DNA from 2 places in the Colwellia sp. M166 genome. Region 2 is predicted to be linked to the other one. Evidence: predicted binding sites of a transcription regulator. Region 2 holds the regulator's gene; the other holds the start of a gene.
What was found. The regulator FNR, encoded in region 2, switches genes on or off when oxygen is low (the NO sensors DNR and NnrR bind a similar motif). The targets are predictions, from matches to a motif close to TTGATCTAGATCAA.

Region 1: FGD67_RS14570 (GbsR/MarR family transcriptional regulator) is a predicted target of FNR. The motif match lies at 7,000-7,013, and genes of this name have one in related genera.

What each region holds. Positions count from the first base shown of each region.
Region 1 is NZ_CP040755.1:3,211,641-3,219,481, forward strand. Features, by position in the region: gene FGD67_RS14545 (PACE efflux transporter) at 1-403, shown strand, start outside; gene FGD67_RS14550 (manganese-dependent inorganic pyrophosphatase) at 497-1,420, opposite strand; gene FGD67_RS14555 (S9 family peptidase) at 1,709-3,781, shown strand; gene FGD67_RS14560 (cytochrome d ubiquinol oxidase subunit II) at 3,887-4,888, opposite strand; gene FGD67_RS14565 (cytochrome ubiquinol oxidase subunit I) at 4,885-6,255, opposite strand; gene FGD67_RS14570 (GbsR/MarR family transcriptional regulator) at 6,398-6,940, opposite strand; gene FGD67_RS14575 (PAS domain-containing methyl-accepting chemotaxis protein) at 7,200-7,841, opposite strand, start outside.
Region 2 is NZ_CP040755.1:4,275,151-4,282,991, forward strand. Features, by position in the region: gene uspE (universal stress protein UspE) at 1-551, opposite strand, end outside; gene fnr (fumarate/nitrate reduction transcriptional regulator Fnr) at 725-1,444, opposite strand; gene FGD67_RS19325 (sulfite exporter TauE/SafE family protein) at 1,498-2,160, opposite strand; gene ccoS (cbb3-type cytochrome oxidase assembly protein CcoS) at 2,165-2,416, opposite strand; gene FGD67_RS19335 (heavy metal translocating P-type ATPase) at 2,413-4,812, opposite strand; gene FGD67_RS19340 (FixH family protein) at 4,840-5,340, opposite strand; gene ccoP (cytochrome-c oxidase, cbb3-type subunit III) at 5,519-6,487, opposite strand; gene FGD67_RS19350 (cbb3-type cytochrome oxidase subunit 3) at 6,480-6,683, opposite strand; gene ccoO (cytochrome-c oxidase, cbb3-type subunit II) at 6,683-7,327, opposite strand; gene ccoN (cytochrome-c oxidase, cbb3-type subunit I) at 7,339-7,841, opposite strand, start outside.

The DNA.
Region 1 (7,841 bases), 1.1 Mb from region 2:
GGCTATTTTCTTTGAAGTAAGTATGTTAGCTATTGTTGTACCAATTTCAGTGTTACTTGCTGGTTTTGCAGCAGAGAAAATGGTCATCGTAGGTATTGCTTTATCGATGATTGCTATGTTGTGGAATTATATTTACAACATAGTTTTTGATAAATTAGCGGGTGACAATCGTATTGAAAGAAGCTTAGTCGTTAGGATTATCCATAGCTGTGGGTTTGAGTTCGGCATGGTGGCCATTACTTTGCCCGTGATCGCATGGTATTTAAATATATCGTGGTTTGAAGCCATAATTTTGGAGGCAGGCTTTTTAACGTTTATATTAGTCTATACCTTTATTTTTAATTGGCTATACGACAGATATCAACCTTATAAAAAATGGTTTGGTAAAGGGCAGCTAATATAAGTGATTCTGGTGATTGCTATTCTTAATCATAAAAGCCCAACAATTGTTGGGCTTTTTAATATTTACTATTAAGCATAAGCTTAATATAACAGCTTAAGCAAAAGTATCTTGTAATGGTGGTACAACTTGCTTTTTACGACTCATAACACCTGGTAACCAAGCTTTACCGTCAACTAGCGTTATATCGTAAGCTTTTTCAACAATACTGATATCGTCGCTTACTACTAATAGCTCAGAACCTTCTTGCATGATATCAGTTAGCAGTAACATTACCGTGTGACGATTGCCTTCTTCTTTAACTGCTTGTAAATCAGCGTGTAAATCAGCTTTCATGTCATCGAATAACGCTAGGTCGATAACTTCTAATTGGCCGATACCAACAATGTTAGCTTTCATGTTGAAATCTTTAAAATCACGTAATACTAACTCACGTACCGGCGTACCTTGTACTGAAGATTTCACGGTGAACATTTCCATGCCTAAGGCTTTATAATCTTCAATGCCAGCAATTTCTGCTAATGCTTCAACACACTTTATGTCAGCGGTGGTACATGTTGGAGATTTAAATATCACCGTATCAGACAAAATCGCACACATCATGGCACCAGCAATATTTTTTGGGATCTCTACGTTATGAAAGTCATACATCATTTTAATGATGGTATTAGTACAACCAACCGGGCGCACCCAAATTTCTAACGGCGTAGATGTGGTAATGTCACCTAATTTATGATGATCAATAATACCTAATATCGTTGTAGCATCAATATCATCAGGGCCTTGAATACGGTCTGAATGATCAACAACATAAATACCATCGGTATCAGCAAAGCTAGTTTTAAGCTCTGGTTGTTCAAAACCAAATTTATCTAAAATAAATAAAGTTTCAGGTGAAAGCTCGCCCAAACGAGCCGGTTTTACATCTTCACCAATGGTTGTTTTTAAGTATGAAAGTGCAATTGCTGAACAAATTGAATCTGAATCAGGAACCTTGTGTCCTACTGCATAAGCCGGCATAAATCGTTATCTCCAAGCGCCATTGACCGAATAACGACTCAGCCGTTAATGGTGTTATCAAAATATGCTGCGTATTCTAACAAAAACATAGGCAGTTCGCCTAGTACGTGTTGGCGCTATTTTTATCCAACTTTTGTCTGAATAATCATATTACGTTGAAATCGATTAATCGTGACTAGCCTAACGCTTTAAGCTTTGATTCTATTGGGTTAGTATTGAACGGTAATTTTTATAATTTTGTGCAAAATCACGGTTGCCATGATCGGCAGCTTTTTAATTGAGGAACTTATGTCGAAATTAAAATCATTAGTGGCATTAATGTCGTTGGCAAGTATTGGTGCGATGGCGAGTGATGTTATTACCCTAGAAGATATTCCAAAAATAAAATCAGTAAGAGATAGCGTTATTAGCCCAAGTGGCGATCATATTGCATTCACCCGAACTTTACCACGAGAGCTATATGTAGATAATAATGGTGGCAGTTATAGCGGACTTTTTATTACCGACACTAAAGGTAATGCAAGACCTTTTATCACTGGCAAAGTTAACGTTGGCGCTATAGAGTGGTCGGCAGATGGAAAATTTGTTTATTTTCTTGCCAAATTTAAAGATGAAAAATTTACCCAGCTTTATCGTATTCCTGTTGATGGTGGCGAACGTGAAAGAGTATTGTCGTTAAAAGATACCTCAATTAGTCGCTACGATATTAGCCCTGATGGTAAGCAAGTTGCGTTATTAGCGATGCCAGCAGAAGATAAGTCTGATAAAAAACTCAAAGAACTTGGTTTTCAAGCTGAAGTTTATGAAATGGACTTGAAAAATAAGCAATTATTTATTACTGATTTAACGGTGCAGCATAAAGCTGTGCAGTTAAATGCTGTTGATATTGCCGGTTATGTTAGTGATATGAACTGGGCTGCTGATAACGCGCAGTTATTGGTGAAAACTCAGCCTACAGCATTAATTGATGATTCATACACTAAAGCACAATGGCATGTGATGAACTTGGCCGATCAAAAAATTACCATGTCGATTGCTACTGAAGGCAAGCTAGGCAGCGCTGAGTTTTCTTATAACGGTAAATATATCGCGGTTATTGGTACACAAGATAAACATGATCCTGCAACCGGGCGTTTATATTTAGCCGATGTTAACAGTGGTGAAATACAAGATTGGTTGCCAAATTTTGCTGGGCATGTCAGCGATATTGAATGGTCACATAAAAGCAGTAAGTTAAACTTTATTGCCAATGTTGGCACTGAAAGTATTGTTGCTAACATTAACCCCGGTAGTAATAACTATAAAACTCAGCTACAAGCAGGAAAAATTATAGCGTCTTCATTATCGCTTTCAAACTCAGATAAAACTATCGGTGTCAAAGGTCATAGCGCCCAGCATCCAAATGAAAGCTTTATTATTCGTGCTAAAAAGCTGAGTAAAATTACCGACTCTAATCCATGGTTAAATGACAAACGCTTTGCTAAGCAAGAATCTATCAGCATAAAAGCGCGTGATGGTGTTGAGGTGGGTGGTATTTTAGTTTATCCACTGGATTATAAAAAAGGCCAACGTTATCCATTAATCATGCAAGTACACGGTGGTCCAGAAAGTCATGAAAAAAATGGTTGGATAACCGCTTACTCTAAACCGGGTCAAATGGGGGCGGCACGTGGTTATGCGGTATTTTATCCAAACTACCGTGGTTCAACCGGTAAAGGCGTTGAGTATTCGAAGTTAGGTCAAAATGATTATGCTGGCGCAGAGTTTGATGACTTAGTGGATATGAAAAACTATTTAGTTGAAACCGGCTTAGTTGATACTAAGCGTGTTGGTATTACCGGCGGTTCATACGGTGGCTATGCCTCTGCTTGGGCAGCAACTAAATTAACGGAACATTTTGCTGCGAGCGTGATGTTTGTTGGTATTTCAAACCAGTTATCTAAGTTTGGTACTACCGATATTTCTAACGAAATGCACTTAGTACATGCACGTTCTTACCCTTGGGATAAGTGGCAATATTACTTAGAGCGTAGCCCTATTTACTGGGCACATCAGTCAAAAACGCCATTGCTAATTATGCACGGTAAAGATGATCCGCGTGTACACCCAGCACAATCAATGGAAATGTACCGCTATATGAAAGTACAAGGTAAAGATGTACGTTTAGTATATTACCCAGGTGAGGGTCATGGTAACCGCAAAGCGGCGGCACAATACGATTACAGCTTACGTTTAATGCGTTGGATGGATAACTACTTAATGGCCGGTAATAAAGACATGCCTGACTACAAGTTAGATCATAAAGCCAAGTTAGAAGCATTAAAGGCACAAGCTAAAGAAGAGAGCCAAGATAAGGCATAAAATGTCTTGTTGTTACATGTGCTAATGAAATGAAAAAGCCCGATATTACTGGTTAATATCGGGCTTTTATGTACCGGAGTGTATAAATTAGAAACCAAAAACTATTTAATAGTTTAACTTAGTGGTTTTACCCCAAAACACTTTATAAGAAAATATCGTATAACCAATAATCATCGGTAAAACGACAGCGGCGCCAACAAAAATAAACCATAAAGATTCTCGAGCACTTGCGGCCTCAAATATGGTCATTTTAAAAGGCACTATATAAGGATAAAAACTATAGGCTAATCCACAAAAACACATTATAAACAGTATAATAGCGGCTAAAAATGGAAACCAACAACCAATATCATCTGCCATCGGTACTTTATCTAAATACAAGTGAACGGTGATAAAAGTAAAAGCAAGCAGTAAGGTTATTGGAATTAAAATTAACACTTGCATACCACCTAACCATTTATCCATGATCTGCTGATCAATGAGAAGATTAGTTAAACATACCGCGATAATACCAACAGCCATCAAAACGTTAGTGATTTTTGCCCAGTTTGCTGCTCTGCGTTGCAACTCGCCTTCTGTTTTCATCACCAACCAAGCAGCGCCGATAAAACAATAACCAGCCGTAACACAAACAGCTGATAAGGCTGAAAAACCAATACTTAACCAAGAGTCTTCAAATGAAGTGACATAGCGTCCCAACATATAACCTTGGGTTAACGTGGCTAACAAAGAGCCAAATTTAAAAGCGTAATCCCATTTATGTTTATCAGTAATCGGCGCTTTAGTGCGAAAGTCGAACGATACGCCACGTAAAATCAATCCCGCTAACATTAATGCTGTTGGCAAGTACAAGGCTTGAAATATAATCGAGTGAGCTTTTGGAAAAGCAATCAGCAATAAGCCAATGGCCATTACTAACCAAGTTTCATTAGCGTCCCAAAATGGTCCAATAGAATAAATCATGGTATCGCGTTGCTGTGGGTTATCTAATGGCAGCAATACGCCAACGCCTAGGTCATAACCATCAAGTATGGCGTAAATTAAAAATGACAGCCCCATTAAGCCAATAAATACGCTTGGTAGCCAATCTACAGATGTAACATTCATGATGCTACTCCTTCATTCGTTGTTACAGGTTTACTTGAGTCAGATGTAAGTTCTTTACCTGTTAGCGAGGCATTGCTTTCTTCGAGTATTACCGCTCGATTGGCCATGACAAATAAAGTACGGATATAAGCGATTAACAAAAAGCCATAAATAACTAGGTATAACGTGAGTGACAACGCAATATCTGTCGGAGGAGTGGTGGTAACGGCATCTTTAGTACGCAGTATGCCGGTAACTAAATAAGGCTGACGACCAATTTCAGTAACATACCAACCGGCTAAAGTGGCTAACCATCCAGAAAAAGTCATAGCAATACCGGTTTTTAATAACCAAGGTGGATATTGTTTTTTGATGACAAATTGATAGGTAGCAAGCCAAGAAAATAGTAGCATTAGTACGCCCATGCCGATCATAACTCTAAAGCTGAAAAATACTGGTGCAACGGGCGGGTGCTTATCAATAAACTCATTCAAGCCTTTTATTTCACCTTTCGGATCATGGGTTAAAATAATACTGGCCATATTAGGGACTTTTATTTCAAAACTATTTTCGCGCTTTTCTTGGTCAGGTAAGGCAAATAACAATAGTGGAACTTCAGTAGCCGTTTCCCATGCTCCTTCCATTGCTGCGACTTTGGCTGGTTGGTGTTTAAAAGTATTTAAACCATGTAGGTCACCAACAAAAATTTGTAATGGGATTAAAATAGCTGCCAAGATGACTGAAAAATTGAGCGCTTGCTTGACTGATTTCTTATTATCGCCTTTGATGAGTCGATAAGCTGAGATACCACAGATCAAAAATGCTGAAGTTAGCCCTGATGCTAACAACATGTGCATTAAACGGTAAGGCATAGATGGATTAAAAATAACGTCCATCCAACTGGTGACGTGAGCAACACCATCGATCATCTCAAAGCCTGCGGGGGTCTGCATCCAAGAGTTGAGTGATAAAATCCAAAAAGCAGAGAGAGTGGTGCCAAAAGAGACCAGTACCGTTGCTATGGTGTGAACGCGATTAGATACTCGGTCCATGCCAAATAGCATAATGGAAAGAAATGATGCTTCTAAAAAGAAAGCGGTCATGACTTCATAACCAAGCAATGGTCCGGCAATATTGCCGACAGTTTCCATATAGCCAGGCCAATTGGTGCCAAATTGGAATGACATGGTAATACCGCTGACAACACCGATAGCAAAGGTCAAAGCGAATATTCGAACCCAAAAGCGATAAACGCGTAACCAACTTTCATCTTGAGTTTGGTTAAAGCGCACTTTAAAAAATAACAATATCCAGCATAAGGCGATATTGATGGTAGGAAATAAAATATGAAAACTAATATTGGCAGCAAATTGGATGCGTGAAAGCATGAAACTTGTGTCATTAGCAATAGCTGCTGCATCTAACACGTGATGTACTCCACTTCAGTAAGGTAAATAATGTAACCAGATTGGTTCGGTTGTGTTGTTTAAATTGTTTTAATTGAGCGCTGTGAAATAGTGATTATTACCATTACCTCAATAATAATTTGTCTTTTACATCTAAAATTTTGCTAATGCCTTCACCCAGTTTGAGTAAAGCTGATAGCTTTTCTGATGACATGCCTTGCATTTCGTTAGACCATAGCGTGACCATCTCCATTAGATCATGCATTTGCTTAACGCGCATTTGAGTATATTTATCTGACTCATTGCTAGGCTGCTCCATTAAGGCATCACGTAATGTCGATAAAGTTGGATCAAGCTCACGCTTTCTGCGTTCAACGACTAATGTACGAGCTATTTCCCAAATATCGCTTGGCGCTGAAAAATACTCTTTTCTGTCACCTGGAATGTGATGCAGTTTTATCAGATTCCAGGATTTCAGTTCTTTCAAACCCATACTGACATTAGAGCGTGATATTTGTAATGCTTCGCTGATTTGATCGGCATTAAGCGGCGCTTCGGTAAGTACAATAACGGCGTACATTTGCCCCAGTGTGCGGTTTAATCCCCAACGAGAGCCCATTTCACCAAAGTGCAATACCAGTGATTGGGTCATAGCGGTAATTTTCATACTGATAGCCTTTTTAGATTTCTGAATTTTCAGTAATTTGTGAAAATTGTAATCCTTTTTTGATCTAAGTCAAGCTTTTGTCGCCGTAAAGCTGGGTTTTAGTGATTTTTATCACTTTTCTTTTGGCTGCTGACTTTAACTTTGAATAGCTATCTAATGGCTAACAAGGCGGAAATTGTGCATGTAGGATAAAAAATGGCTACTTGGGTAGCCATAATAGTCGTAAGGTTGGAGTAGAAAAAAGTGCTAAAGTGAGATATTAACTAAAGTTGGTGCTAAGCTCTTCTATCGCTTCAGCATTTTTATTAACTTCGCTACTTTTATCTGATACTTTTGCTGCCAATGAGGTGTTGCGCTGCGATATGTTGTCAATATTATGAATACCTTGAGTAATTTGTTCGGCCACCACGCTTTGCTGCTCTGATGCGGTAGCAATTTGCGCGGTCATATCATTAACATTTTGAATGTTTTCAATAATATTTTGCATTGCTTGTTTAATAGTTTTTGATTCAGCCGAGCATTCTTCAGCATTGCTTTTATTGAGCAGCATAACTTGATTCCATGTTTTTAAAGTGCCTTGTAATTCATTGACCGATAATTGAATTTGCTCGGTAGCATTTTGGGTTCGGCTTGCTAAGGTCCTGACTTCATCAGCAACAACAGCAAACCCTCGTCCTTGTTCACCGGCTCTTGCTGCTTCTATTGCTGCGTTTAATGCTAGTAGGTTAGTTTGATCGGCAATACCTTGAATTTCACTCATCACGGTTGATATTTTGTCAACATCGGTAACTAACTCAGTGGCATTTCTCGCAGCATTTTCGACATCGCTGGCAAGTTGATTAATTTTATTCTCGCTACTTTCGATGGTCACAATATTTTGTAAGCACTCGCTTTGTACTTG
Region 2 (7,841 bases):
GTTAGCTGCTTAGCTTCAGCGGTGATTTTGTCATTAAGTGACTTATGCTCTTTTTCATCACTACCAATGTTCAATGCGGCAACAACATTGCCGTTATCAGGCCATAAATGTTCTTTGACTAATAAAACAGGGCATGGACATTTTCGTAAAATATGCCAATCGGTAGGAGTGAAAATAACCGACTTAAGTTTGTCGTGTTGGTGTGTACCTTTAATAACTATGTCATAGCCATGTTTTAAAACTTGGTTAATGATTTGCTCAAATGGGCGGTTATGCCAAATAACTTGACAGTCAATACTGATTTCGCCGGTATTGAGTTCTGAAAGAATGGATTGTAACCATTGTGTTCTGTCATTTATTACCGATTGACGCATGGCTTCACGCTCATCGCTTGATAGCATGGTAGTCATTTCATAAGAAAAATCATATATGGTCAAAAATGCGGTAATGCTAGCGCCGGTTTTACGTGCAAGTTCGATGGCACGTTTTAACGCTTTTTGATCTTCAGTTGTTGGATCAACAACCGCGAGTATTTTTTGATACTTTTCCATAGTTAATTCCTTTATCAATTACCTACTGTACTTATAACAATAGTCTACTTTGTAACAATAATAGTTGTTTTAAATCAAATTATTATCGTGTCAAATATAAATGGTATTTCACGCTAAGCATAGCGTGAAATACCTGAATAAGGAAGTTTATGATGTTAGGTGAGAAAATTAAATTAGAGTGCTGCGCACTCGTTTAATTTATTAATATCTAGAATAATAATTAACTTACCATCGACTTGAATTAAGCCATTCTTATGGAAGCGATTAAGCAGACGGCTAATCGTTTCAACGGTTAAACCAATATAATTGCCAATATCACTGCGAGTCATTGATAAACGAAACTCAGAAGCTGATAAGCCACGAGCATGATAACGACTGCTTAATGCACTGATAAATGTTGCTAAGCGTTGCTCAGCATTCTTCCGATTCAGTAAGGTTAACATTTCTTGATCTTCACGAATTTCTGTACTCATCATACGCAAAATTTGTTTCTTTAATTTTGGCATCGTATTAGACAGAGCGTCGAGGGTGTTATAAGGAATTTCACAAACCATAGAGGTTTCTAAAGCCTTAGCAAAACTTGGATGCTCTGATTCTGCGATCGCATCAAAGCCAAGTAAGTCGCCAGCTAAATGAAAGCCAGTAATTTGCTCTTCACCTTGTTCGTTGACGGTATAGGTTTTAAATGTACCTGAACGAATAGCATAAAGGGCGTGCATAGGCTGACCATCATTGAAGATTTGCTCACCTTTATGAATAGGTCGTTTACGGTCGATGATATTGTCGAGCGTATCGAGCTCTTTATCATTAAGAGAAAATGGCAAGCATAGTTCGCTGATACTGCAATTTTGACAGTGAATATGTTGCTGACCTGTGCATGATTTTTGACTCATAATAACCTATAGCTTTTTTTGGCTTTTTAATGACTAGGATCATATTAGATGTATTATAAATATGCAATAAGTATAGTGTAAAAGCCATAAAAAATAACTGAAATGGCGGCTAACTTCCTGAATAATGCATTACTCAGCAATGACTTAATGCTGATTGTGCCTAATGATACTGAAAGTAAAGCAGGTAAAGTGCCAAGTCCAAAGAAAAACATGATCAGAGCGCCATTAATTGCATCGGCACTAGCCAAAGCCCAAGTTAGAGTTGAATACACTAGCCCGCAGGGTAGCCAGCCCCATAATGCGCCTAAAGCGAAAGCGCTGTTAATATTTTTAATCGGAATGAATTTTTTTGTTTTTGGTGAGATATGACGCCAAAGGTTTTTGCCTAAATGCTCAACATGACTTAACCACATTAACCATTGTCCTAGATATAAACCTAATAGGATAAGGAAAATACCCGCAATGGTTTTCAGTAATGAAACAGGCAAACCAATTTCTTTTGTTGCCATTGAGCTGGTGAAGGCGACTAGAGCACCAATCACACTATAAGAAGCAATACGGCCAAAATTATAGGCAAAGATAATAACGTATTTTTTCTGTTGAGAGGCATCTGATATCGCGGTGGTTAGCATAGTACTGATACCACCACACATCACCACACAATGCCCTGAGCCCAGCAAGCCAATAATAAAAGCAGAAAAAAAATCAAGGCTCATAAAACTACTTTTTAACCTGATTACTTATTACTATTTTGTCTTTCTGCACTTTATTTTCATTAGGTACGCAATTTGTTGCTGTTGAGCTTTTGTTATTATCCTTAGCGGCTTTATCATTGTCATCATCAAATAAAATACTCATGCCTTGCTTTTCCAAGTCATCAAATTGCTCGGTTTTGACGGCCCAAAAAAATAGGTAAATACCGATAATGGTAAGTAAAATTGCAATGGGAATTAGAACATAAATCACACTCATTTTTTTAACAACCTTAAAGAGTTACTCACTACGAGTATTGAACTGGCAGACATGCCAATTACCGCCATATAGGGAGCAATATAACCCATAACAGCCAGTGGTAATACAATGGCATTATAACCAAACGCCCAAAGATAATTTTGCTTTATAATACGCGTGGTACGTTCAGAGACCGTTCTTAATGTTTGAATCGACGCTAATTTATTGTTCAACAATATAACATCAGCACCACTTTTTGCTATATCTGTACCACTTCCCATGGCAATAGATAAATGTGCAGCACCCAATACTGGACTGTCATTAACACCATCACCAATCATAGCGACAGTGTGAGTGACTTGCTGTTGCTTAATGGCGTTAACTTTATCTTGTGCTGATAAGTTTGCCTGGACATTATCTAGCTGTAATTGGGCTTGTAACTTGTTACAGCCAGCTAAATGATCACCAGAAAGCATGAGGGTTTTAATGTTTTCAGTGTGTAAAAATTTTATTAAATCTGTGGCATCATCACGCAAACCATCATGTAAATAAAATTCAGCTATTAAGCTTTCATTTTCCATCAGTACGCATTGTGCACTATGAGCTTGTTGGTTGTTATTTTGCAGTAACCATGAGTTTTTACCGATGCGATAATGCTGTTGATTAATTTCACCGCTAATACCTGCTCCTGGTGCTACAACGACCTGTGAGATTTTTTGATTAAAATCTCGATAACAAGTGAAAGCTTTGGCAAGGGGGTGAGCAGAGTGTGCTTCAAGTGCGGCGGCAATAGCTAAAACTTGCGCTTTACCTTCGGAATTACTCGCTATGGAAAACTTACCATGAGTAACCACTTCTGTGATGGTAAATTCACCGGTGGTAAGCGTCCCTGTTTTATCAAAGGCTATTGCGTCTATTTTAGGCATGGCTTCCAAGACATGACCAGACTTTACCATGATACCTTCACGATTGAGACGAGTGGTTGCACAAGTTAATGCCGTTGGTGTTGCTAACGATAAAGCACAAGGGCAAGTGACCACTAATACCGATAAAGTAATCCAAAATGCTTCTGCTGGTTGATGTTGAGCCCAGTAAAATGCTGTACAAGAGGCAGTGATCAGAATTAATGCGACAAAGTATTGCGCGATTTTATCTGACAGTTTTGCCAGCTTTGGTTTGTGCGTTTGTGCGTTTTCACTTAAACGAATCAGCTGGCTTAAAAATGACTTTTGATTATTGTGTTTTACTTTTGCCGTTAAGTTGCCATCACCGTTAATGGTGCCGGCATAGATAATATCTTGCTCACTTTTATGCAGAGGTAGTTGCTCACCAGATAACATCGCCTCATTAATTTGGCTGTTACCTGAGATAATTTCACTATCAGCCGGAATGGTTTCGCCAGGCTTGATTAAAATAATATCGTCTGCCTTTAAGTGTGTTGCGGCGATAAAGCTTTCTTGCTGGTCAACGAGCTTAGTCGCTGTCATCGGCATTAGTTTTAACAAATTTGCTGACACATCTGCGGCTCGGGAGCGAGCGCGAAACTCTAAGAATTTTCCGATCAACAATAAAAAAGTGAACATTGACACTGATTCAAAATATACCTCACCTTGTTGGGTAAATGTTGCCCAAGCGCTGGCAAGAAAGGCAAGACTGATGGCAATAGATACCGGTACGTCCATGGAAAGCTGTTTCGCTTTAAGGGCAAAATACGCACTTTTATAAAAAGGGAAAGCGCCATAGGTGACAATTGGTATGGTTAAGAAAAAGCTGGTCCAACGTAAATAAACTAAATTGTGTTCAGCCATGTCAGAGAAAGCACCAAAATATAAACCAAAGGCGATCATCATCACTTGCATCATTAATATGCCTGATATGCCTAAACGTTTGATGAAGTTCTTTGCTTGTTTCTTATTTAGCTCTTCTGCAGTGCTGGCTTTGAAGGGCAGGGCATGGTAGCCAATTTTTTCTATTAAGCTCAGAATTTCACTTAATTTTACTTGTTCTTCTTGCCATTGCACTGTTGCTCTTTGTGTTGTGGCATTAACATTTATTTTATTAATTCCAAGATGCTTGCTGACTTGCATTTCTATCAACCAGGCACATGCTGAGCAACTGATACCTTCAATGGTTAATATGGTTTCTTTAAAACCATCATGGTAATAAGCAAATTCACTTTGTAAACTTTCTTCGTCGAGAATTTCGTTACGCTGCAATTGCTCCGGGATCAAGGCCTCACCTTTTTGGGCCGGTGCGCTGCGAAAGCGGTAGTAGTCGGTTAAGTTGTTATCGACAATGGTTTGGGCAACAGCTTGACAACCTATGCAGCACATAGGTTGGCTAATATTTTCAATGTTTGCTGTTAAATCAATACCACTGGGGACAAGTTCACCGCAATGAAAACAATTTATGCTCATTAACCTATACCCATTAATAATCTTTTGTTAATTTGCGACCGCAGGATTTGGCGAAATATCGATATAGTCAGCTTGAGGTAAGGTGATCACAGATTGAATTTTCCAGTGATCTTCAAATGGGCTAAGCGTTACACGCCATTTACCTGAAACGTCTTGGCCAGCTTCAAAGTGATGGGTAAAGTTACCATTACCATCTGCTGTTAGTGCTAAATAGAAGTCTCTATCGGCCAGTGTTGGATGATAGAAATTAACATTGAGTAATGGGAATTCTTTTTCGATACCGGTTGGACGAATGATCAGTTGATCGTCAACAAGCTTCAAGCCAAAGCGCATGCCCAACTTTTGTGCTTGCTTAATTTTGCCTAATTCAAGATTGATCGCTTTACCTTTTTTATAATAATCACCGACCACTAATGTGTCTGGATTGGTATTGGCAATAATAAAAGTAGCGATACCGGCAACGACAGCAGTAAAAGGCAATATAAATACAAGCCATGCCCAAGGCTCTTGATACCAAGATGTTTTCATGAAATTTTCTTCTTTGCTGATAGTGCAGACATTATACGACTTTTCTTATACGGGAACTATCAAAAAAGTGTTAATTTTATGAACTTTAATTTTCATTTAAATAATAAAAAACCTTAGTGTAATTAAACACTAAGGTTTTGTTTTTAAGGGCAGATAAACCCGTTAATTTTAGTTGTTGTTAATTTTGTGACAAGCTGTAAACATAGGCACTGATCACGTGAACTTTTTGTTCACCTAGGATTTTATCCCAAGCAGGCATTACACCAGCACGACCGTTAGCAATTGACGTCTCAACTGCTCGCGGTGAACCGCCGTATAACCAAACGTTATCAGTTAAGTTTGGAGCACCTAATGGAATGCCCATTTCAGCACTACCTTTACCTTCTGCGCCATGACAAGCAGCACACATAGCAAATTTAACTTTACCTGCTTCAGCAGCTGTCGTATCAACTTCACGACCACTTAAGCTAAGTACAAAAGCAGCAACTTCTTTAACACCTTGTTCGCCACCTAATGCCGCACTCCAAGCCATCATGCCATTAGCCTTACGACCGTGCATAATAGTGGCTTTGATCATTTCAGGTGAACCGCCGTATAACCAATCTTTATCGGTTAGGTCAGGGAAGCCTGTTGTACCGCGAGCATCAGAGCCATGACACTGTGAACAGTTTTGTAAAAATAGACGTTGGCCTACTTTTAATGCTTCTTCATTGCCAGCTAAGGTTTCAATACTTTGTGCAGCATAAGCTTCAAAGATTGGACCATATTTTGCGTCAGCTGCCGCTACTTCACGGTCATACTGAACTAACATGCCAGCTTCTTTTGCTTTTGCAACACTCGCTTTTGACTCAGATAAGTTCAATATACCTTGGTTTGAACTCTTCCAGCCTAATAAGCCTTCAAAGTTACCTAAACCAGGGTAAAGCAATAAGTAACCAAAACCCCAAATGATTGTTAATAAGAAGAACGTACTCCACCATTTTGGTAGTGGATTATTTAATTCTTCAATGCCGTCGAAGGTATGTCCCATAGACGCACCTTCTTCAACGCCTGCAAAGTTCTTTAAACACCAACGCAACAGTAGGTAACAACCTACTAGTGTGCCTAAGGTAAGAACGGTAATCCAAATACTCCAGAAGCTAGACATTATTATTAGTCTCCTGTTTGTTATTTTTGTCAGAATGTTTTAATTCAGTTTTTGTTGGTTCTTCAAAAATTGAATTTGCCGCTTCATCAAACGCAGATTTGCGTTTTTTTGAATATGACCAAACCACAATGACAATAAATAATGCCAATATTAATAGGGCAATTAGCCCTCTAAGCGTGCCATAGTCCATCATCATTATTTCAACGCATGACCAAGAGACTGAAGATATGCAATTAATGCATCCATTTCTGTTTTACCCTTAACTGCTTTTTCTGCACCAGCAATTTCAGTTTCAGAGTAAAGAGGAATAGCATTACCTTGCTCGTCTTTATGACTACGATTACGTGTTAAGAAGTTAAATGTTGATAACTTTTTCGCTGTTAATTCACCATCAAGGGTATTTTCAGCTAACCATTTAAACGAAGGCATATTTGACTCAGGTACAACAGAACGAGGGTCAAGTAAATGCGCACGGTGCCAATCGTCACTATAACGACCGCCAACACGGGCTAAATCTGGCCCTGTACGTTTTGAACCCCATAAATGTGGATGTTCCCATACGCCTTCACCAGCAACTGAGTAATGACCATAGCGCTCTGTTTCCGCACGAAAAGGACGGATCATTTGGCTATGACATACATTACAACCTTCGCGGATATAGATATCACGACCTTCCATTTCTAAAGCGGTATAAGGGCGCAAGTTATCAACCGGTGTGGTGGTTGCTTTTTGGAAGAACAATGGCGTAATTTCAACTAAACCACCGATGCTGATAGCAAAAATAGTAAAGATAAAGAATAAGCCAACGCTTTTTTCAACTTTTTCGTGTTTGTTGATCATGGTCTGGCTCCTTAAGCTATTTCTACAGGTTTAAGACTTCCGTCTTTAGCACCCATAGTTTTAAACATGTTGTAAGCCATTAAAATAAAGCCTGCAACCACTAATACACCACCAATAAAACGGATGAAGTAGAATGGGTATGACGCTGTTAAACTTTCAACAAAGCTGTAAGTTAAGGTACCGTCAGTATTAACCGCACGCCACATTAACCCTTGCATTACACCTGAAATCCACATAGCAACAATATATAAAACGATACCGGCTGTGTGCATCCAGAAATGAATGTTGATTAAACGAATGCTGTACATACGACCTTGATTAAATAGTACTGGAATTAAATGGTACATAGCACCAATTGACACCATTGCAACCCAACCTAGTGCACCTGAGTGAACGTGACCAACAGTCCAGTCAGTGTAATGAGAAAGTGCATTCACTGATTTAATTGCCATCATCGGGCCTTCAAATGTAGACATACCGTAGAACGATAATGACACAATCAAGAAACGAAGAA